2 linked regions of the Stieleria varia genome follow. The protein of the gene in region 2 interacts with the protein of the main gene of each other region in a pairwise test. Links are inferred from orthologs where the notes say so. Each region holds a gene or a part of one and is shown on either strand. Other genes may lie near its edges.

What was found.
Region 1: the proteins of ndk (region 2) and Pla52nx_RS14615 interact in binary tests that used the Escherichia coli proteins (3 or more experiments, as listed by UniProt). The link is inferred for Stieleria varia from one-to-one orthologs.

What each region holds. Positions count from the first base shown.
Region 1 is NZ_CP151726.1:4,334,365-4,349,795, reverse strand. Bases 11,249-14,122 are described here. They hold Pla52nx_RS14615 (5-formyltetrahydrofolate cyclo-ligase), read right to left. Parts: upstream 13,049-14,122; coding sequence 12,449-13,048; downstream 11,249-12,448. Other genes in these bases: Pla52nx_RS14610 (rhamnulokinase), read right to left, coding at 13,279-14,122; Pla52nx_RS14620 (hypothetical protein), read left to right, coding at 11,249-12,050. Also shown: Pla52nx_RS14665 (response regulator), read left to right, coding at 1-925; Pla52nx_RS14655 (DUF1501 domain-containing protein), read right to left, coding at 1,402-2,835; Pla52nx_RS14650 (PSD1 and planctomycete cytochrome C domain-containing protein), read right to left, coding at 2,913-5,414; Pla52nx_RS14645 (DUF2237 family protein), read left to right, coding at 5,809-6,168; Pla52nx_RS14640 (tetratricopeptide repeat protein), read left to right, coding at 6,530-7,480; Pla52nx_RS14635 (RluA family pseudouridine synthase), read left to right, coding at 7,794-8,759; Pla52nx_RS14630 (hypothetical protein), read left to right, coding at 9,487-9,729; Pla52nx_RS14625 (DUF3592 domain-containing protein), read left to right, coding at 9,740-10,930; more of Pla52nx_RS14620, read left to right, coding at 11,157-11,248; more of Pla52nx_RS14610, read right to left, coding at 14,123-14,829. UniProt on the Escherichia coli protein: Involved in the removal of 5-formyltetrahydrofolate.
Region 2 is NZ_CP151726.1:4,784,857-4,800,264, forward strand. Bases 4,752-7,602 are described here. They hold ndk (nucleoside-diphosphate kinase), read right to left. Parts: upstream 6,481-7,602; coding sequence 6,022-6,480; downstream 4,752-6,021. Other genes in these bases: Pla52nx_RS16145 (GumC family protein), read right to left, coding at 4,752-4,845; Pla52nx_RS16150 (hypothetical protein), read right to left, coding at 5,234-5,656; Pla52nx_RS16160 (hypothetical protein), read left to right, coding at 6,723-7,481; lexA (transcriptional repressor LexA), read right to left, coding at 7,494-7,602. In the rest of the region: Pla52nx_RS16135 (6-phosphogluconolactonase), read right to left, coding at 35-1,960; Pla52nx_RS16140 (ROK family protein), read right to left, coding at 1,980-2,975; more of Pla52nx_RS16145, read right to left, coding at 3,055-4,751; more of lexA, read right to left, coding at 7,603-8,099; Pla52nx_RS16170 (hypothetical protein), read right to left, coding at 8,433-8,636; Pla52nx_RS16175 (hypothetical protein), read right to left, coding at 8,871-9,059; Pla52nx_RS16180 (DnaA ATPase domain-containing protein), read left to right, coding at 9,074-10,909; dnaB (replicative DNA helicase), read left to right, coding at 11,052-12,500; tRNA (adenosine(37)-N6)-threonylcarbamoyltransferase complex transferase subunit TsaD, read right to left, coding at 12,821-13,843; Pla52nx_RS16195 (tetratricopeptide repeat protein), read right to left, coding at 13,840-15,408. UniProt on the Escherichia coli protein: Major role in the synthesis of nucleoside triphosphates other than ATP. The ATP gamma phosphate is transferred to the NDP beta phosphate via a ping-pong mechanism, using a phosphorylated active-site intermediate.

The sequences.
Region 1 (15,431 bases), 450 kb from region 2 along the record:
AGTTTCGGGATGTCTGATCAAGCCGGTGAAGCAATCCGATTTGTTTCAAGCCCTTGTGAACGAGATGGGGGATCAGAAAGCCATTGATTCCCCCGGCGTTGGCACGACGTCAAGCGATCAGCCTCGCCGAATCCTGCTGGCCGAAGACAATGTCGTCAATCAGCGAGTAGCGATCGGGATGCTAGAAAGACTGGGACACGAAGTGGTCGTTGCCGCGGATGGGGAGGCAGCTGTCGATGCGGTTTCACGGGAGCCGTTCGATCTCGTGTTGATGGACGTCCAGATGCCAAAGATGGATGGCCTGGAGGCGACACGTCGAATCCGTGAAAGTGAGTCAAGCGGAGAGAAACGTATCCCAATCATTGCGATGACCGCCAACGCAATGCAAGGCGATCGAGAACGCTGCCTAGCAGCGGGAATGGACCAGTACATCTCCAAGCCGTTTACGATGGAGGCGTTGAGGGCAGTGATTCAGACGACCCGGGCCGTTGTTCTGTTACCTACGCATTCGGCTGGTGGCCAGGAGCAGCTGACCTTGGCCGTCGATGAAGCTCCTCATGAGCCTGCCGACCAGCGGAGCTTTGACTTTGAATATACGTTGGACCTCTTGGGAGGCGACAAGGTCAGCCTCCGCGAACTTGTCGAAACCATGCTCGACGAAGGTCCCGCGTGTGTGGAATCCGCGCAAAAGGCCTTTGGTTCAAGTGACTGGGCAACCTTGGGCCGGGCAGCCCATTCGATCAAATCATCGGCGCGTTATTTTGGAGCAAACCAGCTTGTGGAGATATCTGGTTCGCTTGAGCTTTCGGTCAGGGAGAAAAACACGGGATCGGTAGGCCCAATGCTGGAAACGCTGGCACGAGAAATGGATCGCTTGGTGAGTGCGTTGCAAGATTGGCTGAAAGCGGATCGTCAGGAGGGGTGAGTCCTCGGTCGGGTAGGGGTGCGAGGAATAGACCTAGGGGACGAATGGGACCCATGAGACGAGAGATGAAGGAAAAAAGGCTTTGCAGCTCAGCCGAGGTGTCCATTCGCCCAAAGGACGCGCGATCGTGCTGGTATTGTTGACTGTCAGAATGCTTCACAGCGCTGCCCTGCGGGGGACACGCTGAGTGCGGACACGAAAAAAGCCGCTGAAGAGTTGTTTTGCAGATTGCAAAACGATCCTTCATCGGCCTTGAATGCTGAACGAAGCTACCCCGCTAGGACTCGAACCTAGAATGACTGAACCAAAATCAGTAGTGTTGCCAATTACACCACGGGGTATTGGGTGCTCGTGTGGCGGAATTGTAGCATGCCATGCCGAGTCGCCAAATAGGACTCGGCAAAATCCGTTTTGGTTCACGACGAATTCCTGACAGATTTTTCGACTCAGAGATCCGAACCAGTGATTCCAGCGGGCTACGCGGTCAATTTTGCGATGAATTCGCCTTCGTTCACCGTCGGGCGCTCCAGTCGGCCTTGATGGTTGTAGGACAATTTCAACCGGTCCAAGCCCATCAGGTGCAGGATACTGGCGTGGATATCATGCACGTGTGCTCGATCGCTGACGGCGTACAAGCCCAACTCGTCGGTTTCGCCGATCGTCTGCCCGCCGCGGACGCCTCCGCCCGCCATCCACATGGTGAAACCGGTCGGATTGTGGTCCCGTCCGTCGCCTTTTTCGCTCATCGGCGTCCGTCCGAACTCACCCCCCCAAACCACCAATGTCTGGTCCAGCAACCCCCGTTGGGCCAGGTCCGTCAGCAGGCCGGCGATCGGCAAATCCACGCTGCCACAGTGCTTGGTGTGGTTGTTTTCGATTCCCGAATGCGCGTCCCAGCCGCTACCGGTGCCACTGTAAAGTTGGATAAATCGTACGCCGCGCTCGACCATCCGCCGAGCCATCAAGCAAATCCGCCCGTAGTTTTCAGTGCGTTTATCGTTCAGCCCGTACAGCTCTTTCGTGGCCGCGGTTTCCTGATTCAAATCGACCGCTTCCGGCGCCGCGCTCTGCATCCGGTAACCGAGTTCGTAGGCCCGGATGCGGGCGTCGAGCTCCGAAACATTCGGCAGGCGTGACGCGTGAGCCGAATTGATTTGGTTGATCAAATCGAGCTTACGCCGCTGAACCACATCGGTCACGCCTTTGGGTGGACTGAGGTTGGCGATCGGACTGGCGGCCAGCGGGTCGGTGATCGGGGTTCCTTGGTAGGTCGCTGGCAAGAACCCGGGTCCCCAACTACGTACGCCGTTGGTGACCCCCTTCTTTTCGTCCGTCATGACAACAAAAGCCGGTAGGTCTTCGTTTTCACTGCCCAGCCCGTACGTCACCCAGGCCCCCAACGAAGGCCGGCCGCCGAGAATGGTCGACGTGTTCATCAGGTTGCAGCCGCCCGAGTGATTGATGCCTTCGCCATAGCAGGATCGAATTACGGCCAGCTTGTCTGCGTGAGCGGCGACGTTGGGGAACCAGTCACTGATCTCCAAACCGCTCTCGCCGTATCGTGCCCATTTTCGCTTGGTCGCCAGAATTGGAGAGCCTTTCTCGCCCATCGCCGTCAGCGGTTCTTTGAAACTCGACGGGATCGGTTGGCCGGCCAGCTCATTGATCAACGGCTTGCGGTCAAACGTGTCCATTTGACTCGGGCCGCCTTCCATGAACAAAAAGATCACACTTTTGGCGGTCGCGGCATGATGGGTGATGTACTGTGGGATCTCTCCCGCGTTGGCCATCATTCCGGTCAGAGCCAACGCACCGAAGCCGGCGCCGGCGTTTGCGAGAAACTGTCTGCGGTTGGCGGGGATGACTTGGTGGGGAACGCCCAGTTGTCGGCAAAGGTCAGACTGATGCATGGGATTGGACAACGTTTGGGTGGATCAGTGAACGGTGTGACGTGAAACCTGACTCGGTGGACTTTCTTTGGCAACAATCACTCGATGAACAAAAACGCGTTGCTGTTGAGCAAGATGTGACAGATGTCGGTGTCGCTTTGGTCGGCAAGCAATTCAACCACGTGATCTGCCGCTGGACGACCGGTGATGACTCGATGGGCGTAGCGTATGAAAGCTTCGTTGCCGTCTCCCAAATGAGTGACGTCACGTCGCACACGTTCAGCGAACTTTTGAGATACGCTCAACAAACGAGGGCTATTGATCATCATCAAGGACTGCGGCGCGGTGACGGTGACGTCGCGTTTCGCCGTACCGACAACGCCGGGCGGGCAGTCGAGCAGGCTGAGCATCTCATCAGATGAATTTCTCATCCGACGCAGATAAATCGACCGACGTGGCGGGGCTCCCGAAACACTGGGGCCTCCGTAGGTACTGTCCATCGTGTCCATGGCGACCAACAGCGAATCGCGATATTGCTCTGCGTCGAGTCGGCGGACGTGATGATGCCACAGCATTCGGTTCCCCGAGTCTACTCGCATGGCATCGGTTTCGTTGGGATGAATCGACGACTGTTGGTATGCCGCCGACATCACGATCATTCGCTGGATGGATTGCAGGTCCCAACCGGACTGCATCAATCGCTGGGCCAGCGCGTCCAACAGATCTGGATGCGAGGGCGGTTCGCCCAGTCGGCCAAAATCATTGGGGCTGGAGACCAATCCGGTGCCGAAATGGTATTGCCAAAGCCGATTGACGATGACGCGAGCTGTGATCGGGTTATCGTTGGACGTGATCCACTGAGCCAACGCGGTCCGTCGGCCGGTGGATTGCGGCGCATCGATGGGTGGCTGGGGCGTGAGTTCGCGATCAGGAAAAATGGTCGGGGCGGCCGGCTCAAAAGCGACCCCGGAGGTTCGTCCGGGCAACCTTGTAGGACGAACGGGTCCGTCAAAATCACGAATGGTCATGTACTGAACGGTCGCGTAGGGGTTCGCTCCCAAACGGTCCAACTCGCTGAGCAATTCCTTGCGGCGAGCGGCCTTTTCCTTGCCGATCTTGGACTCGACCTTGGACTGGGTCGCACCTTCTTCGAAAAATTGGCGTCCGACGAGGTAAGCGATCTGATGTTCGTAGCTGGTACGCTGCTCGACCGGTTTGCGGAACATCGCTTGCACGTGCAAGGGGAAGCGGTCGACGACGCCGTCACCCAGTTTCTTGATCGCGTCTCCTTCGATCTCAGCTAGCTGCTGCATGAGCCGATCGATTTCGGCTTGCTCTGCCGGCGACGGCATGCGATCGGGCAGTCGTTCATCGACGAAGACCACTGGTTCAAAGACGCTGCGCAAGTTGTAGTAATCCGACCTTGGAATCGGGTCAAACTTGTGATCATGACACTTGGCACAGGCCAACCCGGTCGCCAAGAACACGTCGGCGGTGACGTCGGTCAGTTCATCAACGATGTCCTGCCACTGGCCTTCCGCGTTACGCTGGTTGTATTCATAGATACCGTGACGATAGAAGCCGACGGCTGCTTTGGAGTCTGGATCGTGTGGCGCGATCTCATCACCCGCCAACTGCAGGGCAACAAACTGATCGTACGGCATGCCAGAGTTGAACGCGTCGACGACCCACTGGCGATACCGCCACGCGGCGGGCCGGTAAGCGTCTTGTCGCCAGCCGTCCGAGTCGGCATAGCGGACGACGTCCAGCCACAGTCGCCCCATCCGCTCCCCATACTGCGGGTCCGCAAAGAGGCGGTCGACCAAACGTTGATAGGCATCGGGAGAATTGTCGGCGAGGAAGCGGTCGATTTGATCCGGTGTCGGGGGTACGCCGAGGAGATCGAAACTGAGACGACGGATCAAGTTCGTTCGATCAGCGACCGGGGCGCGATGCAAGTCATGCTCGGCCAGTTTGTCGTCGATGTAAGCATCGATCAGTGACGGCGAATGAACGCGGGCGATGTTCTGCGGTGCGGCCGGATCGATCGGCTGAGCAGCCCACCACGATTTGACGTCGGCATCGTTTGCATCGGTCTCTGACTGCTCACCAAATTCGGGCCACACCGCACCGCGACGAATCCACTGGTCGATCAACTCTTTTTCTTTGACCGACAACGGGGCGTCCGGCGGCATTTCCAAACCGTCGTAGTTGATGGCGGAAACCAGCAGGCTCTCCGCGGGCGAGCCGGCGACCACGATCGGTCCGCTGTCGCCACCTTTTCTCAGCAAGTCCGACGAATCCAAACGCAAGCCGCCTTCTTCGTTCTCGCCAGCGTGGCACTCATAACACTTGGCGACAAACAGGGGCCGAATGTGCTGCTCAAACAATTTCATATCGTCCGCAGTCGCATTCGATTTGATGGCAGACGCAGCGGTCGGTGAATTCTCAGGCGTTGTTTTCTCAGGCTCTGCGGCATCAACGACGTCAACGAGAAAAACAAACGCGATGGGCAACAAAAGTTTTCCGGTGGCGACGAGGAAATCCTTCGTCGCGTTTCTCTTCGTTGGCTCGCACTGAATAATGCACGTTGTGTTCATGGCACGGTGAGACGTTTGAGCGGCGAGGCGGGGCGTTGGCAAAATCACTTGCGTGGATTTTGGCAACGATGATGCGAGACGGTAACGTTTATGTGTGCAGCTCGGTGACTCTAAGAGCCGGAAGCGAGTTGCACCGCAGTTTTTTTGGCGTGTATGTTTGGTGGCGGGAGACCAGCGGCCCTAATCATTCTACCTGAAATCGTTGCTCCATGGAAAACGAGAAAGCGCGCCGATTCCGCGGCTGTCGCTATCTAGCGGCTCTCGATAACCGCTAGAATCAGTTGCACGGACTGCGAAAGCGTAAAAAAGAGGGATTGGGGCGGTGGGGAAAGTTTGTTGGACGCGGGTGCCGGGGGTCGGTGGCTGCGATCGAGTGGGAAAAAGGTGGAGTTCGATGGCAAAGAATGTGCTGGGTGGCGATTTGGAGACCTGCGGTACCGACCCGATGACGGGTTTTTACCGCGATGGATGCTGCAATACCGGAGGCAGTGACGCCGGATTGCACGTGATTTGCTCGATCATGACGGCGGAGTTTCTGAAATTCAGTAAGGCTCGGGGCAACGATTTGACAACACCCAACCCCGCCTACCGCTTTCCCGGGTTGCAACCGGGCGACCGTTGGTGCTTGTGCGCCGCTCGCTGGAAAGAGGCTTACGACGCAGGAATGGCCCCAGGAGTCGTGCTGGAAGCGACTCACGTGTCGGCGTTGGAGTTTGCGACCCTGGAAGAGCTGCAGGAGCATTCCGTTCACTGAATTCCGCCCATTGGGGCTCTCTGGGGGCGGTTGCTGCTTGGTGATTGAGTGAGACGTCGGTGCTAGCCCGGAATGATCACACGCCTCAATACAGGTTTCGCAACAGGTTTGCACGAAAAGGCTTGCGCGGATTGGCACGAAATCAGCCTGCGCATATCAGCCGCCACGCGATAGCGTCCGGTTCTTACGCCTATATTCGGGAACCCTCGGGAACCGGACGCTATCGCGTGGCGGCTCATGAGTAATCCGAGCTAACTCGGACTGGCACGCTTGCTTCTATTGACGCTTGGATTCGCGGATTCCTATACTCCCCGACTTCACATTTCTCGACTCTTGTTCGCCCGATTGCCGGGCCAAACGCATGAACGATCGCCAACACGAACTGGAAAAGAACCTGCTTGCTGAAAAGCTGGCGCACATGAATACAGCGATCGAACCGTATTCCAAGGTCATTGCAGTGGTCGTTGGGCTGGTGATCGTCGGCGGAATCGTGCTGGGGCTGAGAAACATGAGTGCTTCGGAAAACCGGAGCGATTCGACATTTCAATTGCTGATGAACCAGCCCGATGTGGCTGAAAAATTCCCCGATACGACAGCGGCCGCGTGGGCCAAGCTCAATCAGGGCAACGAGTACCTGGCGCAAGGCCTGCAGGCGATGTACTCCGATCGCGACGAAGCAGTCGCGTTGCTCGATCAAGCCAAGACGGCCTTCAAGGGCGCTATGACCAGCAAGCCCGACCAAACGCTGCTCGTCTCACGCTCCCACCTCGGGCTCGCCATGGTCGCGGAGTCACTCGGGGAGTTCGATGAAGCGATCGCACAGTACAAAGAGGTCATCGCGACGAAAGAGTCCAAGGTGATGGTGGCCAACGCAGAAAAACGGATCGCCGCATTAGAAAACCCGAGCACCAAAGAATTCTTGGCGTGGTTCTCTGAACAAGATTTCTCGCCAGCAGACCCCGACCTGCCACCGTCGCTGCCCGACGCCAGTGGGTTGCCGCCGATGCCCGACATGGGTTTTCCGCCGCTGAGCTTGAGCAGTGGCAGCGACACAGACGCCGAACCTGCGAAAATCGAAGGCGGTTTGGAGTTGCCTGCCGACATGCCAGATTCCACGAAGACCGAAACGGAAACGCCAGAAGCCGATTCGGCTAAGACAGAGAAGACCGAGCCACCTGCTAAAGAAGCGGTAGAAACTGAGGCGGCTGAAGAAGAGCCTGTTGGAGCGGAAGCTGCAACTGAGACTGACTCGACTGAGACTGACTCGACCGAAAATGCTGACGATGCGTCGTCCGCAGATTCGGCGAAGTAGGAAGCGGAGCATCGATCAATGTAGTGGACGAGGTCACGAGTCACACACAGTACGGGACTCGTGGCCTCGTCCACTGCAAGTTGCTCGGGACTCGTGGCCTCGTCCACTGCAAGTTGCTCGGGACTCGTGGCCTCGTCCACTACGGGTTGCGATATCTAGACTTTTGCCGTTCCATCACCCACCGTTTCTCCGGCTAGATTCCTTGACCTCTCATCAGCAGCCATCGGACTCCGGCCGTCCCGGGGACGATCCGTCTGCCGCCCCTGATGTGTTTTCGTCCGATGAGGATGCCGAAGTCTTGGCGTCCGAGGACGTGTTTCGTGATTTTGTGGTCACGCAGGCCGGTGACGGGCAACGTATCGATCTGTTCTTGACCCAAGCCTGTGACGGGTACAGCCGAACGCAGATTCGCGCGGCGGTGCAGAACGACGGGGCCACGATCGATGGACGAATCGTCCGCCCCAGTTTTCGCTTGCGAGCCGGCCAGCAGTTGCGGTTCCGCGTCCCGGACGAGATGACCGACGACGTCGTTCCGGAAAACATCGCACTGGACATCCTGTACGAAGACGACGGACTGGTCGTGGTCAACAAGCCCGCCGGAATGGTCGTCCACCCGGCGAGAGGAAATTGGACGGGGACACTGACCAGCGCCCTGGCACATCGCTTTCAGTCGCTTTCGGACATCGGCGGGCCGACGCGGCCGGGGATCGTACACCGACTGGATCGTGACACGAGCGGGGTCATCGTGGTCGCCAAGACCAATGCCACACACATCCACCTCGCCGATCAGTTCCATGATCGTCATGTCGAGAAAGAATACTTTGCGATCACCATGGGGCCGATCGATCGAGATCGGGACGTGATCGACATGCCGATCGGTCGACATCCGTACCAACGGGACAAGATGGCGATCCGCGAAGGACACGAAACGAGCAAGCCGGCGTCCACGTTTTATGAAGTCATCCGGCGTTGCGGTCGTTTCACCCAAGTCCGCGTGCGACCCAAGACCGGCCGCACACACCAGATCCGCGTCCACTTGTCACACATCGGCACCCCGATCCTCTGCGATCGACTCTACGCCGGTCACAGCGTCGTGCCACGCTGGATGCTGCTGGGAGAATCGCAATCGGCGGCGAAGTCCGACATCGTGCTGTCGCGTCAAGCTTTGCATGCCCGCCGATTGACCTTCAGCCACCCGCAGACCGGCAAAGAAATGACCTTTGAAGCTCCGATCCCGGAAGACCTGCAACGGGCCATCGACGTGATCGAAGGCAATTAGTGTTCGTGTACTGTTCAATTGACTGACGGATGCGCGTCACCTCCACCAGCGCAGGAGACTGGTGCTTAGTGAACCGTGCCCTGTAAGCGGCCGGGCCTACCGCATTGCCCGGTGCCTTACTGCAAACGGCTCACCCTTGGGGTCCTGATTTCGATTAAATCAGCAGTCTCCGCAGCTGTGGGAGGTCGGATCGAGCGAAGCAAGATCCTGGCGGGGGCGTCTGCACAAGAAAACGTTTGAGCATGGCAAATCGTTTGGCGGGGCACGCTATCGACTTGGAAAGTCGAAAACGAACGCCACCAGACGGCCAAACACGCACCATACGCCCTCCAAAACCGTTTGACCCGTAGCCGAAGGCGTAGGCGGAAGCGGCGTCTGAGTTTGCGGTGCAATCCGTTTGGTTGCGACTATTGTCGTTCGACTTTCCAAGTCGAAAACGAACGCCACCAGACGGCCAAACATGCACCATACGCCCTCCAATACCGTTTGACCCGTAGCCGACGGCGTAGGCGGAAGCGGCGTCTGAGTTTGCGGTGCAATCCGTTTGGTTGCGGCGATGACGCCTGCGGCTAGTCGTTGAACGACGCGCACTGTCACCTCTCCCAGCAGGCTGCGACGGGAGAGGTGACATCGCAGGAACGGCCAGTGAGATATAAGATAGTTATCTCTACCGTTTCAATCGATCCGCTTGCGCGCGGCTCCCTCAAGACCAAGAGATCGTACCAAATTGGAATATCACGGTCGCCCGATCAAGCTCGGTCCCATCGGCGCAATCATTCTTGGTTGTCTTCTTGCGGCGCTGGGCTACCTTATCAAACACTTCCTCGGTGAATCAGGGGTGTACTCGGGCAGGGAAGCCGTCATCTGCACACGGGTCGGGATCGGCACCATGGTCGTCGGTGGACTGATCGTCGTGCTCAACATTCTTTGGCTGTTGACCGCCCTGTTCTTTGTCATTGTGAAACGATAGCGACACAAACATGCCAAACCACAGTGATCTCGCCAACGATCTTTCCGATCTCTTTGCTCAGAACGTTCACGTCAACGATCTGAAACAGCGGAGCGTCGATGATGTGTCGATTTTGATCATCAACGTCAGCTATTTGCAATCCGATTCATCGCCAATGAAAACGGTGCGGCAAACGATCGTGTTCCTTCACGATGATCAAATCAACTTGCCCCAGTTCGCGCTGTGGCCGCACTTCACTGGGATCACCGGCAAGATTTTTACGTCCCTGAGCAGAATGGTCGACTTGGACTTTGACGACTCGCCGGAGTTTTCCAGAGCGTATCACTTGTTCGCCTGGAACGAAGTTGCGGTTCGCAAGTTGTTCACGCACGGACTGCGGAACCGATTGTCAGCCGATTCGCGATGGAGCATGCGGGCAAAAGGAAACCGGATTGCGATCTTTTTCCAGAATGAATTGATCGAACCTGAGCAGATGGCGTCATTCGTCACCGATGCGACTCGAATACTGAAACTGGTTCTGGCAGGCGAAGCAGAACTGGATGAACACCCTGAGATTCGACGCGACTCGAATCTGCAGGATCTCGCCTCCACCGCGAGCAAGATGGGAGGAATCCAAGGGTACGCGATTCAGCAAACGATCAAGAAGTACGCCGTCACTGGCGACGAAATCGACGCCTTTTTGGAAACCTCGACGCCTCGCACAGAGATCCCCGTTGGACTTTGGCGGCAAGTTGCCGGTGACAACTTTGCGTTGATTCTCTTGGGAATCTTTTTCGTGATCTTGGCCATCATCGTACCGCTGGTCGTCGTCGCGTTTTCGGATGCACGCGATCGTTGGCTTGCCATTCCCTTTGCGGTGCTGTTTCCGCTGATCGGTGGATTGATTCTTTTCCTGACACTGAGACACAATCGCCGCAAGAACCGTCTCTTGCGAAACGGGACCTTGGTCTCCGGCACCATCACGGACGTCCGACGCACGAGCACGGAAGTCAACGGGGCCGCGCGATATCACGTTACAATGAAGTACGATTGGGTGGGAAAGGAGGTCTCGATTCGCGAGAATCTGTACTCTGGGATTGAGAAGGCGCAAACGATGCAAGAATCGGGCGATCCGATTCGATTGTTGGTCGACCCAGACGATCCAAAACAAGTGATCTGCATCGATCTCCTGCTGGTCACGTCACCCAATCCATTAGCGTAGCGGACGAGGTAACGAGTCCCAATCCAGATCACTCAACTGGGGCTCGTGACTGCCTACACTGCAGCACGCAGGCGGGAAGTGAGAGCACGATATGACAACGAAACCCTTGGATAAAACGTTGATCCAGAAATGCACACGTTGGTGTCTAGTTCCGAAATCGCCAACTGGCCTTGATTGGAAAAGACACAAATACCAGCACGAACCGCAAGCGAGTGAACAAAACGCCGTGAATCACTCGCTTGCGCTTCGTGCTGGCATTCAAACTCAAATCGCGGTTTTGGCACTTGCGGTGATCCTCTGCGCAACGCTGGCGGTCGCCGTGACGGCCGAGGACACGATCCAGAGTAATGCGGGAACCTGGCGAGCAGGGCAACTGCAACGGATCGATCAACAACTCCGGGAGTCTGCGTCGGAGGACGAGCGTTTGGAGCTCGCGGCAAGAAAAGCGTGGCTTCGCCGATGGAAACCTGGGCAGATGCCCACAGCACCGCAGCCGTCATCACTCCAGCCGCCACTGGTCGACGAACCGCAACTCACCACGCTAAGCAGACCAGAGGGAGTTGGTTCCAACGAGTGGATGGAGCTGGTTGCAAAGCAGACACGGTTGCTTGAATTGGACACGGACGAGGATCGTAAAGACAACCTGAAGCAGATCATCGAAGTGGCTACGGAGTTCGAATCGATGTTGACCAAAAAGCTCCCTGCCTCGTTGCAAGGGCTCGAAACAAAAACCGGTTGGACGCTTGCTTTTGCACGATACCGGCTGGGTCGAGCGTTGGCATATCGCGAGTTGCCGGTCGTCCGGGAAAAGTGGCCGATCACTGATACCAAGCGTTACGACGATCGCCTCCGTGATGCCTATCAGCGATTGGTTGATCAAGCCGAGCGGGGGCGTCCAGAGTTCATCCTCCTGGAAGACCGAATGCTGCGTCGGTCCGGCCAGAAAGGCCAAGCACTTGAGTTGCTGGAGGCGAATCGAAATGCGATTGAGCCACGGTGGTACTTAAAAAAACGCCGCGACCTGCTGCAAGAACTCGGCTGGACTCCTGCCTACGAAGAAGCCGCCCAGTTGTACGCGGAGTCCGGCTTGAGCGAGGAATCTCCACAGTTTGACCCGTAGCCGAAGGCGTAGGAGGCACCACCAGCCGTATTACTCCGCAAAGTCCAACGCCGCTTCTCACCTGCGCCTTCGGCTACGGGTCAAACGTAGGAAACGTTGCTCGACTAGTGCATCGTCCAGTCTTAGAACGTGGGTTCGGTAGATGAGCCGTTTTGGCGTTAGCCACGGTTTTCGTGACACAACCGTGGCTAACGCCAAAACGGCTGACCCCAAAATCAAGACCGGACGATGCACTAGATGGATGGAACGCAACGGCGCGAAAAGCCCCGGCCGCTCACGAGAGCGTACCGATTAGAACGCATGGATTGACGTTGAATTTCAAGCAAAATACCAGCACGACGCGCAAGCGAGTGAATAGAAGCACAAAAAGACCATCGCAATCGCGGTGACACACTTCCTCAGTTTCGGCCGCGGCCTTCGTAAACGGCTTTCTCGGTGACGACTTTGTCCATGTAGATGTCGTGATCCTGCATCGGGATCTCGTCAAACATTTGGCACTCAAACGCCATCGCGATCAAGGGCGCATCCGGACGAGCGTTCTCCAGACACTTGTCATAGTAGCCTTTGCCGTGACCCGTGCGGCCGCCATGTGAGTCGAAACCTACGCCGGGCACAACGATCAAATCCAGCTCCGAAACCGGCACGTTCTTTTCCGCAACGCCGCGCAAGTCCTCACGGGGCTCCAGGATCGAGTACATCCCGGTCTCCAGCTCGTCCATCGACTCCAGGTGAAACAGCTCCAGCTCACCGTCGACGCAGTAGGGGATCACAATCTTCTTGTCGCTTGCAATGACCTCGGGCAAAACATGGCGTGTCCTGGCCTCTGCACGCACGTCGATGTACCACATCACACAATGGGCGGCTTGATACTCGGGCAACGCCATCAGGCGGTCTGTGATTGCCTTGCTCAATTCATCCTTGTTCTCCTGCGCCCGACGAGCAGCATGAGCGGTCGTTCGAATCTCGGTTTTACGCTGTGCTAACTGATCCGTCGTCATTGTTTTGTTCCGTGGTAGGAAGGCCAATCGGGCGTTGCTATCAAGCCACTCAATGTATCGGCGATCGAGCAAAACGCAACAACGCGGCGGGATCCTGTTTGCCCCGTAGCCGAAGGCGTAGGAGAGAAACGGCGCTGGACTCCGCAGTGCGATCCGGCTGGCGGTGCCACCTACGCCTTCGGCTGCGGGTCAAACGGGGAAATGTTGCACGAGTACCACCTATCGCCCACCTATCGGCCCGTCAATTCGCACCATTTTGCTGACGGCGTGTCCCAGTTGGCTGGTGATTGCGGGCGGTAGGTTTTGACGTCAAAGCTTTCTTGGACGAGCCGTCGTCCCGCGTCCACCGATTCGATTTCGCCGACACCAATCATTTGCATGATCACGTTTCCAATCGCCGTGGCTTCGACCGGACCAGCGATAACGGTTCGGTTACACGCGTCGGCGGTCATTTGGCACAACATCTCGTTGTTGGCACCTCCACCGACGACGTGAATGGTGTCGATGCGTCCCCCGACCAGCTTTTCCAGATCGGCCAAGCACACGCGGTAGCGGATCGCCAAACCCTCCAGCGACGCCCGGTACCACACGGCTTCGTCATCGACGGCTGCCTGACCGGTTCGCTCCGCAAATTCTTTCATCGCGTCCAGCATGTCGGTAGGCGCTGCAAACGCGGAGTCGTCTGGATCCAGCAAGATCCCGAACGGCTGTGCCGATTCCGCCATGGAAACCATCTCCGCCCAATCACGCTCGACTGCACGTCGCTGCATCGAGCGACGCAGTTGTTGGAACAACCACAGTCCGCCGATGTTCTGCAGCAAGCGGGTGCTGCCGTACACGCCACCTTCGTTGGTGAAATTCATTTCGGCGCACATCTCGTTGATCTTTGGCTCTGCCAATTCACAGCCCATCAGCGACCATGTGCCCGAACTGATGTAGCACCAATCGGGACGTTGCGGGGCAAATTCGCCAGCCGGAACTGCGACAACAGCCGACCCCGTGTCGTGTGTCGCGGGGACGTAAACGGGCACGTCTGCCAATCCGGTCTCGGCCACCACCGATGGCTGGATCATGCCGAGTTTGGTACCCGGCACGGTGACTTCGCAAAACAGTTTTTGCGGGATGTTGCAACGCTGCATCAAGCCGACCGACCACGTCTGATCGCGAGGATCCAGCATCTGCGTCGTGGACGCATTGGTCGCTTCTAAACTTTTCACGCCCGTCAGCAACCAGTGAAAGAAATCGCCCATCATCAAGAACGATTCGGCGATCTCCAGTGCAGGGTCACCGCACTCGACTGCGCTGCACAACTGAAACAGCGAGTTAATCTCCATGAACTGGAGTCCTGTCGCGGCAAAGATCTCATCACGCGGGCAGGTTTGAAAAACCCGTTCCATGATCCCGTTCTTGCGTTCGTCGCGGTAGTGTCGCACCGGACCGGCGAACTGGTCCTGACGATTGAGCAAAACATAGTCGACACCCCACGTATCGACGCCGACCGATGCGATGCCGGTGAACTGTTGCCCGGCCATTCGCAGCCCCGTCAGGATCTCACGCCACAACCCGTGGACGTCCCACTGGTAGGAGTCCTGGATGTGGACGGGCTCGTTCGCGAACCGATGCACCTCGGTCAGCTCCAGTTTTCCTGCAACGACCTGAGCACCGATCACGCGGCCGCTGGAGGCACCTAAGTCGACGGCCAAGTAGACATTGGTATCGGAGCCCGCTTTCGGGAGGACAGTTTCTTTCGAGGGGCCTGGGGAATCGGACGGCTGGGTCATGATGTGATGAGCGAATTGGGAGAAACGGCCGGAATTGCGAGCAGTGGAGGCAGAGTCTAGCCCGGATTATTCATCAGCCGCAACGCGATAGCGTCCGGTTCCCGAGTAGAGGCGTGGGAACCGGACGCTATCGAGAACGTCCCGCTTAGTTAGTTGATCGCACCAGGCATTTTTCTCGTCTTTACTAGCACGACGCGCAAGCGAGTGAATCGTCTTTTTGTGCTTCTATTCACTCGCTTGCGCGTCGTGCTGGTATTTTGCTTGAAATTCAACGTGAAACCATGCGTTCTAAGCGGGACGCTCTCTATCGCGTGCCGGCTGATCTGCGCAGTTTGCATTCGCACCGATCCGCGCAAGCCGTTTCGTGCAAACGTGTTGCGAAGACTGTGGTGAGTCGCATGAATCATCCGGGCTAGGGCTCAGCGGCCAAAATCTGGAGCGGGGCGGTGGCAGATTTGCAACCTGAAATCCACGAAGCCCCAGATGCTGCAGATTTGTCCACTTACAGAAGCTTTTCCGGCTTGCCTGAAACACTCTACAGAGGGGCATTTGAATTGCTGGCATTTGCCCACGAAAAATTGCCGTCGGAACGGCCAAAAATC
Region 2 (15,408 bases):
GGCGTGAATGATCATTTATACTCGATCAGCAGACCTAGATCTCCAGTCCCGAGTTTCCGTCCCATTTGACGAACCCTTCGATGGCTTCGTACTCCGCCAATCCGAGCTGATCGTAGCGTTGGGCGGTTTCGCGGTTTCGGGACTCGGCGCGTTGCCAGAATTCACGTAAATCGGTGCCGGGGAACAAGGCACGGTCCTTTTGTGACTCGTGCTTAAAGATCGCCACGCGTTTGCGGTCGACTTCGCGAGGGCTGAGCGGAACCGCCATTTCGATCTGCTCGATGGGCCATTCCTGCCACGCACCGCGATACAGCCAGACGATGCAATCTTGATACCAAGGGTCATCGGAGCACCGCACACAGGCTTGCAAGATGGCGCTCAAACACGTCCGGTGAGTGCCGTGCGGATCGGACAAATCGCCGGCAGCATAAATCTGATGCGGTTGAATCTCGCGTAACAAGTCGACCGTGATCTGGTAATCCTCTTCGCCCAACGGTTGTTTTTGAACACGACCGGTTTGATAGAACGGCAAGTTGAGGAAATGCAGTTTGTCGTCATCGACGCCACAGCATCTCGCCCCCTCGCGGGCTTCACCACGCCGGATCAGTGCTTTGATCCGCTGAACTTGATCGCTGTCGATTTGTCCCGAGCGTTTGTTTCGTAAGAACTCATCGACGTGTCTCTCAATGTCGTCCATGCCCGACGCTTGAATTCCAAATTCACGGCAAAAGTCCGCTGCAAACTCGGCAAACCGCATCGCGTCACTGTCAAAGACGGCGATGTTGCCCGATGTCTGGTAGGCGATATGAACCTGATGACCTTGATCCACCAATCGAATCAATGTGCCGCCCATCGAGATGACATCATCGTCCGGGTGCGGTGAAAAGACGACGACGCGTTTGGGAAAGATATCGTCACGGTGTCCTGGACGATCGCCCGCCTGTTTGATCCGATCCGGCTTGCCTCCGGGCCAACCCGTGATGGTGGCTTGCAAGTGACGAAACACGCTGAGATTGATTCCGTAGGAATCGCCATGACTTGCCAGTAAGTCCTGCAATCCGGCTTCGTTGTAATCCTGGTCGGTCAGTTTCAAGATTGCTTTGCCGTTGGCGGTGGCCAAACCGATCACGGCACGACGCGTCGTTTCGGCGTCCCACTCGGTTTCGCCCAACAGCCAAGGACTTTGGCGTCTGGTCAACAGGCTCGCTGCGGCTTCGTCCAACCACACCGTCGCGCCGACATGCCCCTGCAAGAACGACGCGGGGACTCCAGCCATCGATGGATCCTCCACCGTGCGAACGATGATCGGTGCCTTGCCCTCACCGAACGCCAACAAAAAGATGCGCCGAGCATCCAGGATGGTGCCAACACCCATCGTGATCGCATGTCGTGGTACGTTTTCGGCGCCAAAGAAATCACTGGCGGCGTCCATCCGCGTGAAGCGATCAAGTGTGATCATCCGCGTGCGACTGTTACGGTCGGAACCCGGTTCGTTACAGGCAATGTGACCGGTCTTGCTGACGCCCAGGAGCTGAATGTCGATGCCACCGGCGTCGACGATTCGCTGTTCATAGTCGATACAAAACTGCTTGACGTCCTCTCTGGCAATGGAACCGTCAGGGACATGAACATTGGCGGGAGCAATATCGACCAGATCGGTCAGGCTGTCACGCAGGATCCTGGCGTAGCTTTGTAGCTCCTGCGGGTTCATCGGATAGAACTCGTCCAATGCGAACACGGTCACGCCGGCAAAGGACAGGGATTCCTCTCGGTGCATCCGAACGAGTTCCTGATAGACACCGATCGGCGACGAGCCGGTGGCTAGTCCCAAGACGCAGGGTTTGTTTTCGGAGGCGCGGGCTCGGATCAATTGCGCGATCTCGGCTGCGACGGCAGCACTGGCATCGGAGGCGCGGGCAAAGATCTTGACGGGGATACGTTCGACCGAATTTGGATCCATCACAAACTGTTCCTGTGAATCAACGTGCCGAGCGGGAAGAACGGTGGCGAGCAATCATGCCGGCGCCGCACACGCCAGCGTCGTTACCCAGCGACGCGAACTGAATGTCCATGTTACCACCGACCTGAACCAACGTCGTTCGTTTGACACTTTCACGCACCGCGTCCAAGAACATGCGTCCTGTCGCCGTTGCTTCGCCGCCAAAGGTCATCGCGCCACCCAGAATCACGACTTCTGGATTGCAAACTTGCCCCAGCATACCAATCGCTTTGCCGACATGACACGCCGTCTCCATCATCACATCGACGCAAACTTGGCATCCTTTCTCGGCATGCGTGGCGATGTCCCGTGTGGTCACGTCCGGTGAGAGTAGCTCTGGGGAGATTGACTCCACCGGCAAGGCACGTAGGCGGCGTTGCAGGTTGGACAGAACCGCTGGTGCACCCGCGTAAGATTCCAAATGCCCGCGACTGCCACAGGTGCAAGGGATCGCGGTGTCGGAAAAATCGATCGTGATGTGACCCAGCTCGCCGGCACAACCGTGATCGCCGCCATGGGGGCGTCCCGATAGGACCAGACCGCCGCCGATGCCAGTTCCCAGGGTCAATAGCGCCAAGGAGCCATCGCCGAGAGACCGAATCACATGCTCGGCATAAGCCGCCGCATTGGCGTCATTGATCAGTTGTGTTGGCAGCTTGGTGATCGCAGCCAGATGCTTGATCAACGAAACCCCCAACCATCCCGGCAAGTTGACGACTTCACGTAGCACGCCGGCGCGTGTGTCCAAGACGCCTGGGACGGCAACCCCGACGCCACGTAGCATGTCGGCGGGCAACTCATGGTTGAGCAGCGTTTCGTTGGCGTATCGGATCGCGTATTCGAATACCGCGTCGGGGCAGCCGAGCGGTCGCGTCGGGGTCTGGTGTTTGAAATGAACGTTTCCACGATCATCGACCAAACCCAATTTGATGTCGGTACCGCCAACATCGATGCCAAGAAAGAAATCAGAGTTCATCAATGCGATTGGTCGTTGCGTCTGCTCCGCCAAAATGAAAAGTGCGGAGAGCTTGGGTGTGGGGGAATGGGACGAGGTCTCACCTGGGACGCTTGGACGTCGGCTCTAAGTCCGATTTGGGCTCCGCGACCGCGCCTTTATCGGCAAGTTCACCGGCCGAAAAATCAACGGTCGGCGGATCACCCGTAAGCGATTTTTGTCGTGTAAAGAATTCGCTGGTGTCCGACGAAATCGGACGTTGCCGGCGTATCGAGGAGGTGAGGACGGGGGAGTTTGAGTTTGTGGTTTGTGACGAAGTCAAATGTCCTGCCGGTTCCGGGGCGGTCGCATCGGTGGGGGAATGCAAGTGACCGGCCGTGGGCGAAGGCAAATCGTTGGACGCAAATGGATTGAAATCCTGATGCCACAAACCACGCACGGCGGCTTGGCACAAGGATACCATGGCGGCAAATCCCAGTCCCGCGATCAAATAGATCATTCGTTTGGGGCCGACCTTCTTTAGCTCCAGCGTGGCAGGCTGGGCAACCGAAACATCACTCAGCTTGAGTGCCGCCAGCGATTCGAGTTGTCGTGCGTTGGCCAATCTGCCAGCGGTTTCCAAATAAGTCGACTCGGCGACGCTGGCGTCCCAAGTCAACTGAACCAATTCGACGCCGATCTGGTTGAGCTGAGTCAGTTCTTTTTGCAAACGTTCGAATTGTCGCGTCAGTGCGTCACGCTTGGCCTGCAAACCGGCTTGTCTGGCAATCGCGGTGCGAAAGGCTAGGTCGAGGGACTGCAGCGTCGGGTTCAGGACTTCTCGCAACTGCGGTTCTTGCCCGATCTCGCTAGTTGCGGTTTCCTTGGCCGCGGCAAGTTGCGAATCAACCGCGACGCGTTTGGGGTGATCCGGTTTGTATTTCGACGCCAGCTCCTGAGCTTGCACCTCCAATTCGTACAAACGTTGACGCACCAAGTCGCCGCTTCGTTTGTACAGCCCGGTGATCTTCTCTGCTTCCACCGTCGCGGGCATGGAGCCGATTTCACTGGCCAGTTTGTCCAGTTCTGCGTCCACGGAGCTGAGTTCGCTCTCGACGTTGTTCATTTCCGACTGGACGCTACTGAGTTCACCACGCAACGCGCTCTTGGCGGAATCCAGCTCGATGATTCCGTTGTCCGATTTCAGCTTACGGACTTTCTCCTGCAAACGAGTCGCCACCTCATAAGCCTGTTTGGCTTCCGACTCAAAGAACTCTACTGTTCCGGCAGGTCCGTGAGCGGACTTGTGATAAGCGGGGTATTGCCGGACGAATGCGTCGACGATGTCGTGCGCCAAGAACGGAGAGTAACCGACCCATTCGACGGTGATCGTGTACGCGTTTTTCGCAGGATGGATATCCAGGTCGTTCTCAACCGCCACGCAGGCTTCCGCGACCTGCATCATGTCGCTCATCTGCGTCGCGGTGTAGCCGGCTTGCGGTTTCGGCGCGGACTTGGGAATCCATTGGCTGAGCCAAGCCTTCGTTTTCGCGATCGCACCGGCCGGTTCCAGAATGCGATCGGGACCAACGTCTTTCACGACGCGCTCGACCATTTCCTTGCTACGCAACAACTCGACAATCGAGTTCACTTGCGGGATCCGACTTTCTTGCAGCGATACCGTGGAACTCAAACCGGCAGTCGGGTCGATCGCCACTGAATCGGGGCCGAGCCGCACCAACAATTGTGCTTTGGAAACATAACGGTTGGGCAGCAACAAAACCGCAAAGAAAACAAGCACCGACAAAGCGATGAAAACTCGCACGGCGGCCCAGCGACGTTCCCAAGTCGCCCGAACAATATCGAACACGTTGAGTGTCGCGAATGCGTCGAGAGGAGAGGGGTTGGGCACAGCGGGGGTCAATGGTTGGAGGAATATTGGTGCAGCCCGCGTTTCTCCAGGCCGGATTGCATCAGAGCAGTTTACTGACGAAGGGCCGAGTTTTGTAGGTTTCCGGTAAGGTTTTCCCCCGAGTGCAGTGCCTTTGTTGCGTTTGTAGGGCCTGGATGGTCACTAGTGCATCGTCCAGTCTTAGAACGTGGGTTCGGTAGATGAGCCGTTTTGGCGTTAGCCACGGTTTTCGTGCCACAACCGTGGCTAACGCCAAAACGGCTCAGGGCCTATGACACCACCCAGCGTTTGGTAACACCACCATGCTAGGCGGGGACGCTCTCTATCGCGTGGCGGCTGATATGCGCAGACTGTTTTCGTGCCAATCCACGCAAGCCGTTTCGAAGCATCATTTGCTCGCGATCTGGCCGGATTCGACGAACGGGTTTTGACGGATCGCACCCAGCTTTTCCGGGCCCGACTGGCTCGTTTGACCGTAGCAGGTTCCGCAACTGCTGGTCGTTACGGTTCGTGGCGGCTGATAGAAATCAGTACGCAGACGACCGTTGTATCCACTCGGCGCGGAAACCATCGGTGGCGATGCAAAAGGGCTCATTCCGTACGGGCGAGCATAACGGGCGCCGTAATAGACCGGAGGGTTGAGCGCGAAATACGGAGGCGTCGGTGTGTTGTTGTTGAACTGCACACCGTAGGGCTGATAAAAGCCGAACGGAACGAACGGATAGCCACCGGGATGCTGGGCGGAGGCGGTGTCTGAAATACAAACGGCAGCAGCAAGTGCCACCACGGAAGCAACCAAAAGACGTTTCATGAAAGAACCTCGGGGGCACTGCGTGTTTGGGGGTGGTCACATTGCGTTTGGTCTAAGTCAAACGCGATGGCAAAATTCCCTCGTGTAAATCCCACGCTAGTCGCCGCCCGTAACGTTTCAACCTTATCAAATGCTGAAAACGGTTAAACGGGCGACGTTTTCAGGTCACGCCCCACGCAGAGGTCCATGCGATCGATTCAATCGCTACAAACCGGCCCGCGGTGAATCAAGTTGTGCGAGATGACAGAGAATCACGCCGCACGTTTTTAATTCACTATTTCTGTCCACCGCGTCTCACTTGGCACAAAGCGTCTGGTTTGTATTTGAGCGTATCGTGGTGTTCGTTTTCGACTCGGAAATGCGGATCACTCGTCACCGGCTCGCAAGAACGGGACCAGGACCGGCTGGTAATCACAGAATTCACTTTCATCAAAGTACAAAGCCAGCTCGCGTTGGGCGGCGTCTGGACCGTCACTGGCGTGAACCAAGTTCATTTGCCGGCTGCTGCTGAAATCGCCTCGGATCGTCCCCGCCGCTGCTTTCAATCCGCTGGTCGCTCCCAGCATGTCCCGGACGACCTGGATGACATCCAAACCGTCGATCGCCAGCGCCACAATGGGTGCCGAGGTGATAAAAGACTCCAGGCTCGGGTAAAATGGCTTTTCGACGTGCTCCGCGTAATGCTGTTTGGCAAGCTCTGGTGTGACCTGCAACATTTTCATCGCCACAATGTTTAATCCTTTGGCCTCAAACCGGGCGATCAATTCGCCGATCAAACGCCGTTGGACAGCATCAGGTTTCAACAAGACCAGCGTGCGTTGCATCGAATCCGACATCCTAAATATCTCCTGGGTTCTCAATTGGGGTTGGGGAGTAGAATTATCCGCACAAAACGGATCGGCGCACAGGCCTGTTGGCTCGGCGATCAGGACTGTGCTATTTTGCCGCGGAATTGGAGCGCCCTGATCACTCGCGATTGGGGCCGGTCTTGGCGTGAGACTAAATTCACGGCCCCTATTCACGGTCCATTGTTCAATTTTCCCTGCGCCGCACAGAGACGTCCCCGATGAACGCTGATAACACAACCGCTGAATCCACGCCCCAACCAGAACCGGTGGAGTCGAAGCCTGGGCAGAGCAAGAAAAAGCGAGTCCTGCTGATTCCCTACCCGAAGTTTGTATTCATGTACCCCACATTGATCATGGCCATCATCGGGGCAATCGTGCTTTATTTCGGCGGGTACCATTCGGTTGATCCATCGCAAACCACGCCCGTTGCAATCACGGGGCTGTTCTTGGCGATCCTGATGGCGAACATGTTCATCATCGTGTTCGACTTTCCGCGAGCCACTTCGCTGACACTGATCTTTGTCGTCAGCACCCTGGCGCTGGCCCTCTGGATGCTCGGTTTAACGCGTCCGGACATGCTGCCGTCGATCGAATCGATTATCCAACATGTCCGACCTGTCGCCAACGACACGTTCTTTATCTGTATCGCAACGGCCATGGGCCTGATGTACGCAGCCGTGTTCATCAGCGCTAAGTTCAACTATTGGGAACTTTCCAACAACGAACTGCTGCACCACCACGGAATGCTCAGTGACCTGAAACGCTATCCGGCACCCAATCTGCGAGTCGACAAAGAAATCAACGACGTGTTCGAGTTCATGCTGCTGGGGGCGGGGCGGTTGATTTTGCACCCCAGCACGGAAAAACGCTCCATCGTTCTGGACAATATCCTCTTCGTCGGTCGTCGCGAACGCGAATTGACTCACATGCTCGGTTCGATTCGCGTCAAGATCGGAGACGACTCAGATCGAAAGTGATCAAACGTCGATTCAAAGGACATTACGGACCACGCCGACGGCGATGCCAATGATCTTCGCCTCTTTAACATACAGAGGCTGCATCGCCTTGTTGGCCGGTTGTAGTCGTATCCGGTCTCCTTCCGGGAACCAAAACTTTAAGGTCGAATCGCCCGACGGCGTTTGAGCAACCACCATCTGACCCGGTTTCGCCGTGTCCTGCTTTTCAACGACCACAAAGTCTCCGTCTTTGATGTGGGCGTCGATCATCGAATCGCCGGAGACCTGTAAGATGAAGCGATCTGATTTGCAAAACATCTCGCTGAAATCCATTCTCGACGTCTGCTCGAACGCGAGCGACGTGGTTCCCGCGGCGACCTGACCGGCCATCGGCAAACTGTGTCCCGTCCGGTCGACACGCTCGGTCAACTCGATCGCTCGGGATTTGTTCGGACTGCGAACGATCAGCCCCTTCTTTTCCAACGCTCGCAGATGACACATCACTCCGTTGGGACTCTTGATCCCAAACTGTTCTCCAATTTCGCGGACGGTCGGACCATAGCCCCGGGTCAGAATCAATCCCCGAATCAGCTCGTACACCTCGCGCTGGCGTTCAGTGAGTTGCGGATTCGACATCATGCTGCCTTCTAGTAATAGATGAACTCTGTCGTCGCTGTGAGCACATAGTCTAACAGCTGGTAAACGCTTGTCCATGGCGGGGGGTGAAGTGACCGCCCTTCTTGACCTCCCGACCATGAGAGTGGGGAATCGGTTTTCTCCCAAAATGGGTGAAACCGACGCGTACACTCTGGACAACTGTTTATTCGCAAGCCCGTTACGCGAATAAAACTTTTTGTCGATTTGCATCCTTGGTCTCCTTCATTGAAGGAAGTTCGCGGGGCGATGCGACAACAAAGCCCTCATCAACGGCTCAAAAACCACAGATTCTGTTTTTGCGGTCCCCTGTCGAGCTCAGCCGAGACCTCGCGTCGGTTCTGCCTGGCGTCCTCGGTTCGTCTCTAAGTCATTGAACAGCATGGACTTGCGGTCGCTGGCAGGTCGTGGGTTGCGGCCGTTTACTTCGCTCGGTGAGAGCGGATCTGGAAATGAAAATACCGTGAATGATTGGAGAGCATTCTTGGTCAACAGGTTTTCCACCGCGGCACGACGGGGCATGTCAGAACTTTTTTAGTGCCGTTGGAATGGCCGATGGAGGCGATGTGACCGCTTTTTGTTACCTGAGCCGAACCACTGCAACCGCATTGTGGACAAGCTCAAGCAGATTCCACCGAACCGATTTGACTTGCGTGCTAGCAAACATAGAATCTGCCCACGATCGCAACGGAGGGCTTATTCGTCTCCGTCGCGGTTTGGATGATCGCGGGGAGGCATTAGTGTCGCCCAGCGGAGCTAGGTTGGCGAACGTGATGCCAACGCTTTGGCTGCCTCCACTTTTCGAGATCGTCTTTCCCCCAAACGCTTGCGGATTTCGTACCGATCGAAACGCATGATCTCATCGGTTTGCTCGTTGGAATGCTCCAACTGCAAACGCGTTGCGTCATCGTGCAGATCAACGATTCTTGCGGCGACCTTACGCACACACCGCGACATCCATGAAGGAGGATTGCGCTACCGGTATGGCTGCAACGCACGGCTGCAACGACGGCAAGGATGTCGTCGAACAATTCATGGAGGCGTTGAAGCAGCGTATCGGGGCAGACCGGTTCGACGTTTGGTTTCAAAACGTCGGGTTCGATTTTGCAGCGACGCAAGGCGGTATCGCCGAAGTGAACTTGATCGTTACGGTCAACGGTCAGTTCGCGCTCGATCGCATCTCCAAGAACTTTATGCCACAGTTGCGTGGTGCGGCCAGCCAAGCCGCTGGGATGACCGCTGGCGTTGTCTTGCAAGTCGCAACGGCTCGCCAAATCGAACTGCCGTTGGAAGATGCGGCGACTGAGCTGAATGGGCAAGAGGATGTTGGGTCATTACGGAGCGACTGCGAAACGGTTGCAAAGCTGGCACCCAGTGCCAACGGGAACAGTGCCAACGTTAGCAAACGTGAGAGCGCAGGTCACACGAACAACAGCTACAAGCGACAACAGCGTCGTGGCGTTGCGTCGCTCAAGTCCGTGTTGCTCGATGGTGTAAGCAATCGGCAACCAGAGCGCCCGGTGCGACGAGCCGTTGCGGCGCGAAGCACTGCTGATGGCGTGACGTTCGATCCCAACCAGCCCGCTTTGTTTCCAGAAATATCGGGCGTGACGAGTGGTTCGAGTCCGCTGTCCAATGGTGAGACGAAGCCTGCTCCCGTGGGCGACCCAAACGCTCAGGCACCCAGTGATTCCAACTCCGCGACATCGCCGACTTCACAGTCAAACTCGCAGCCGACCTCGCAGCCAACGACGCCACCACCGCGTTGGGAAACGTTCGTTCATGGCAAGTGCAACGAGCTGGCTTATACGGCTTGCCGAATGGTCTGCGAGTCACCATCGCTTGCCGCACCCTTGTTCTTGTGGGGACCTCCCGGAACCGGCAAATCACACTTGCTGCATTCGCTGGCCCATCAGTTGCGTCGCATCCATCGACTCCGCCGAGTGATCACGTTGTCCGCGGAAGCGTTCACGAACGACTTCATCGGATCGGTTCACAACAACGGATGCGGTTTGCCCGCGTTTCGCAGTCGCTACCGTGATGTTGACGCATTGTTGATCGACGACATCCAGTTCATGGGTGCCAAGAAAGCGACTTTGCGCGAGCTGCTGTACACCGTCGAGACGCTTGCCGAAGCGGGCCGGCCGATGATTTTTGCCGGCACCTACGCACCGGGCGACATGCCAGGACTCAGTGTCGAACTTGCCGGGCGAATGGCCGGTGGCTTGGTCTGTCAGATGCAGGGTTTGGATTTGCTGACGCGTCGAACGATGCTACAGAATCACGCGACACAGCACTGCCCGATTGCTTGGCCTACCGAAACGTTGGATCAAATTGCAATGTCCATCACCGGTGATGGGCGTGTCATCCACGGCATCGTCAATCTCATCTCGCTGTTGCAGCGGATGAACAACCGCATGCCGACGATGGACGAGATTCGCCAGTTCGGCGGGCATCTGATGCGGATGTCGGATCAGCCGGTCACGCTGTCGGCGATCGAGCGTGCGGTGGAGCGTGTGTTCCAGTTGCCGCCGGACTCGATGCAGACCGCCGCGCGAACAAAAACGGTGACCGAACCGCGAATGCTGGCTATGTACCTTTCCCGCGAAAAGACTTCCAGTGCCTTTGGCGAAATCGGACGTCACTACGGTGGGCGTAGTCACAGCACGGCGATTCTGGCGTCTTCTCGGGTCGGACAGTGGCTTGAGGACGGCAGATCCATCGGTAGAGGGGCCGCCGCAATCAGCGTCCAAGAGGCACTTCAGAAAGTCGAAACCCTGTTGCGATCCGGCTGAGCCGGATACAAAAGAGAACGGCGTCGTCGTCACGTCGTCCTAAACGCGAGCGTCGCACGTTTTTCGCCGTTTTGACGCAATTGCCGTCGCCGCCACCGATTCACCTCCATTTTCTCACCGTTTTCCAAGGACCGGAATCTTGATCGCAGACGACTCAGACCGCTACGACAACCGCCGCGGAAAAAAGAAACGCCCCGCCTCCGCCGCCGAGATTCTGTCTCGACAGCCTCCTTATGACTTAGAAGCAGAGATGGGGGTACTGGGTAGCATCTTGCTGTTGCCCGAAGTCTGTGACGACTTGGCGTCGCTCAAAGCGGATGACTTTTACGATGACGCAAACCGCATGATCTACGCTCAATTGCGAGACATGCATGACTCGGGTGAAAAGATCGACATCACTCTGCTCGTCTCGCGACTCAAAAAAGCAGACCATTATGAAAAGGCAGGTGGCGCGGCTTACCTCGCACGGCTTTCCAGCAGCGTCGCCAACGCCGCCCACGCGGTCTATTACGCCGGTATCGTCGGCGAAAAAGCCGTCTACAGAAATCTGATCACCGCCAGCACCGAGATCCTTCGCGACGCTTACGAACAGAATAGTGAAGCGCGTGAACTGTGCGCCCAAGCGGAACAGAAGGTGTTCTCGATCATGGACGGTCGCTCCACGCAATCGTTGCACACCATGAGCGATGTGCTGCACCAATCGATGGATCGAATGGAGGCCCGTCTGAGAGGCGAAGTCACAGATGGAACGGTCGAAACCGGTTTGGCAGATTTTGACACCATGACCGGCGGTCTGCACAACGGTGAGTTGATCATCTTGGCCGCGCGCCCGTCGATGGGCAAGACAGCCTTGGCGATGAACATCGGCGAACACGTGGCGATCGAAGTCCGTGAGCCGGTGTTGTTCGTGAGTTTGGAAATGTCCGGAATCGAACTTGCCGACCGGATGCTCTGCTCATTGGCACGTGTCAACGGTCACCGCATGCGAAACGGAACGATCAGCTCCGAAGACCAGACACGCTTGATCAGCAAAGCCAACGAGATCAGCCAAGCACCGCTGTACGTGGACGACTCTCCCAGTCGAACGGTCAGCGAAATCGCCGCGGCCGCCCGTCGTATCAAACGTCGCGAAGGCAACTTGGGGCTGATCGTGATCGACTACTTGCAACTGATCGAACCGGACAACTCACGCGATCCGCGACAAGAACAGGTGGCAAAGATCGCGCGACGTTTGAAAGGGATGGCGCGTGAACTGGAAACACCGATGCTCTGCCTGTCGCAATTGAATCGACAAGCAGAGGACAGCAAGGATCACCGTCCCAAACTCAGCCACTTGCGCGAATCAGGTGCAATCGAGCAAGATGCTGACGTGGTGATGTTTGTCCACCGCGAAGAGTACTACCACCGTGGCGAAGACCGTGCGCAGTACGCCGGCCAAGCGGAAATCATCATCGCGAAACAACGCAACGGTCCGGTCGGCGACGTACAACTGACCTGGGAAGCCGACTTCACCAAGTTCTCCAACCGGGCCCCCGAACGCCACAGCGAATTCGATGGCTACGCCGAATTCACCAGCCCCGGCGGTTTCTAGGGCAAAACATTGATCAACGCAGGTTTCCGGGCGTAGGGCTGGGCTGTTCAAAAATCGGGGTTGACATTGTTTTTTCAATCCATGTTTTTGTCCCATGCATCGCAATCAGAGTGAGCCTCAGACGCTAGCCGTGGGCCGGCACCACAATCCGCCTCAGGCCCACGGCTAGCACCTGAGGCTCACGGCTAGCGCCTCAGGCCCACGGCTAGCGCCTGAGGCTCACTGGGGGCCACCAGCTGCGCCGGGAGAGGTGACAGAAACTTGCGGAGCGCCACAGTGCCACATTCCCAACATTCTAGCTGTCCACGGATCACCCCGAATCAGAACCCACGCTGTAATCCGGCTGTGATGTCCAAATCGAGCGATGCAAACTCGCCTCGCTTGATTTTCTCTAGCGCGATCGCTCCCATCACCGCATTGTCGCTGCACAGGTCCATCGGTGCGATCACCAGTTGAAATCCGTCCGCATCCGCGGCCGTCTGTAACTGTTCTCGCAAGTACGGATTCGCCGCTACACCGCCACCGACAATCAATCGCGGAGTTTTGTAGGCCGCCACCGCTCGACGGCTTTTGGATACCAGCACGTCCACCACCGCGGCTTCAAAAGAGGCACATAGATCGGCCTTTTCTTGCTCCGTCAAACGGACCGCAGAAAAATCACTCTTACCCGGACCCACGATGCAATATCGAACGGCTGTCTTCAGGCCGCTGAAACTGAAGTTGTAGTGCTCGTCATGGATCATGGATCGCGGAAACGCATGGGCGCGACGGTCGCCAACGGCTGCGAGCTTTGACACTGCGGGACCACCGGGAAACCCAAGGTTCAGCATGGCCGCCACCTTGTCAAACGCTTCCCCCGCCGCATCGTCGATGGTGCCACCGAGATAGTCCAAATCCAACGCGGATTGACAGTGGTACAAGCTGGTATGGCCGCCGCTGACAACGAGGCCGATGCACGGATAGACCGTGCTGTCCGCTGCCAACTGGCATGCATAGAGGTGTGCATGCAGATGATTGATCGAAACGAGCGGAATGTCCCAAGCAACAGCAAGCGTTTTTGCGGCAACGACACCTACCAGCAACGAACCGGCTAAACCTGGTCGATCGGCGACTGCGATTGCCGTCAATGTATCCGGTCTCACGCCGGACTGACGCAGGGCAGTATCAATCACCGGCATGATTCGCTCCACGTGTGCTCGCGCCGCGACCTCGGGTACCACTCCCTGGAACTCCGCGTGCAATGCTTCCTGAGTCGCAATGCATTGCCCCAACACGGTGCCGTCGTCGGCGATCACTGCAGCAGCGGTTTCATCACATGTTGACTCGATGGTCAGAATGGTCACTTGGGCTCGTCCTCAGTCGCCGTATTCACCGCGAGCGGAAAACGCCATGGTTTGCCCGCTCGAAACTGTTCGAACGCTTCGCCGAGCCAAGATACAGCCGACACGCCCTGCTGCACACTCATCTGCTGCGATTGCTCCGCCGCCTTGATTGCTTCGGCAATCTCGCGATTCTCTGCATGAGCCAACGCCAAAGTCGCGAGCGCCAAAGGCGTGTTCTCGATCTGCTGTGCTTTTTCGGCCCAATGAAACGCTTTGGCTCCATTACGATCGCTGCTCACGGGTGACGCGGCCAAGTAAGCAGCGAGTGAAAGCATCGCGTCGAGCGATTCGGGATCCAGCTCAAGCGATTTTTCAAAGTCAGCGATAGCCAAAGTGTAGCGGCCTGCCCGACCATGCAACTTGCCTCGCAATACGTAGGTTCGAGCTCGTTGTCCGTCCCCCAGGATGGCGCCGTCGAAATCGACCAATGCCTCGTCGTCGCGTCCAAGTTGCGTCAACGCGTAGGCTCGAGCGTGTAGTAGCGATGCATCTTGAGGAGTCTCCTGCAGATTGTGGCTGTAGTCCACAATCGCATCTTCAAAGCGTCCGATGTTGAGGAAACTGTCCCCACGGTAATTTCGTGCGCTGCGATTGGCCTTTCCCAGACCGACCAAGACGCTGAACTCGTACGCCGCCTCTTGAAACTTGTCCTGACGAAACAGGGCCATCGCTAGGTTGTAAGTCGCATCGGCGTTGAGCGGGACAATCGACAACGCGACCTTTGCGTCAGACTCCGCGTCGGGGTAGCGATCGGAGTTCAATTTGACGAAGGATCGATTGACGTAGTGACGCCATTCATCTGGAGCCAATTCAATCGCCTTCGAATAAGCCTCGTCGGCCTCGACCATTTGGTCGGCGTCACTCAACATGTCCGCCAGCTCGCTCCAGCGAGTCGCATTGCGGGGATCAATCTCGGCGGCCTTTTTGAAATCACTTATCGCCAAGTCTGTGTTACCGATTTGCTTGTGGGTTGTTGCTCTCAAGAACCAAAACTCGGCCTCCCCATCGTCCAGCTCGATGGCACGATCCATATCGGTGATTGCTGCATCGAGCTGCCCCTGATCTCGTTTGACCCGACCGATGTTGGACCATGCCAACGCATCCTTGGGGTTCTCATCAGACAAAGCTTGAAAATCTGCCAGGGCTTCCGCGTACTGTTGATTCATGCGATAGGCGACACCACGGTTGTTTCGATAGGTGCGATTCTCTGGCACAATCCGAATAGCTTCGTTATACGACGGAATTGCATCCGCATATCGTCCTTGCGATTGCAGGATGGTCGCCAAGTTAAAATGTGCCAACGCGTCCTCGGAATTGAGTTCGATCGCGCTCTGCAACATATCAATCGCTTCGTCGTCACGTCCCAGCTTGTGCAAGGTGAACCCGAGGTTCGACCTCGTCAAGGAATCATTCGAATCCAACTCCAAACTTCGACGCAGCACCAGCTCCGCTTTCTCCGGCTGGTTCAGCTCCATCAACGAAGCACCCAGATCACAAAACGCTTTGCCGCTATTCGGGTCCAACTC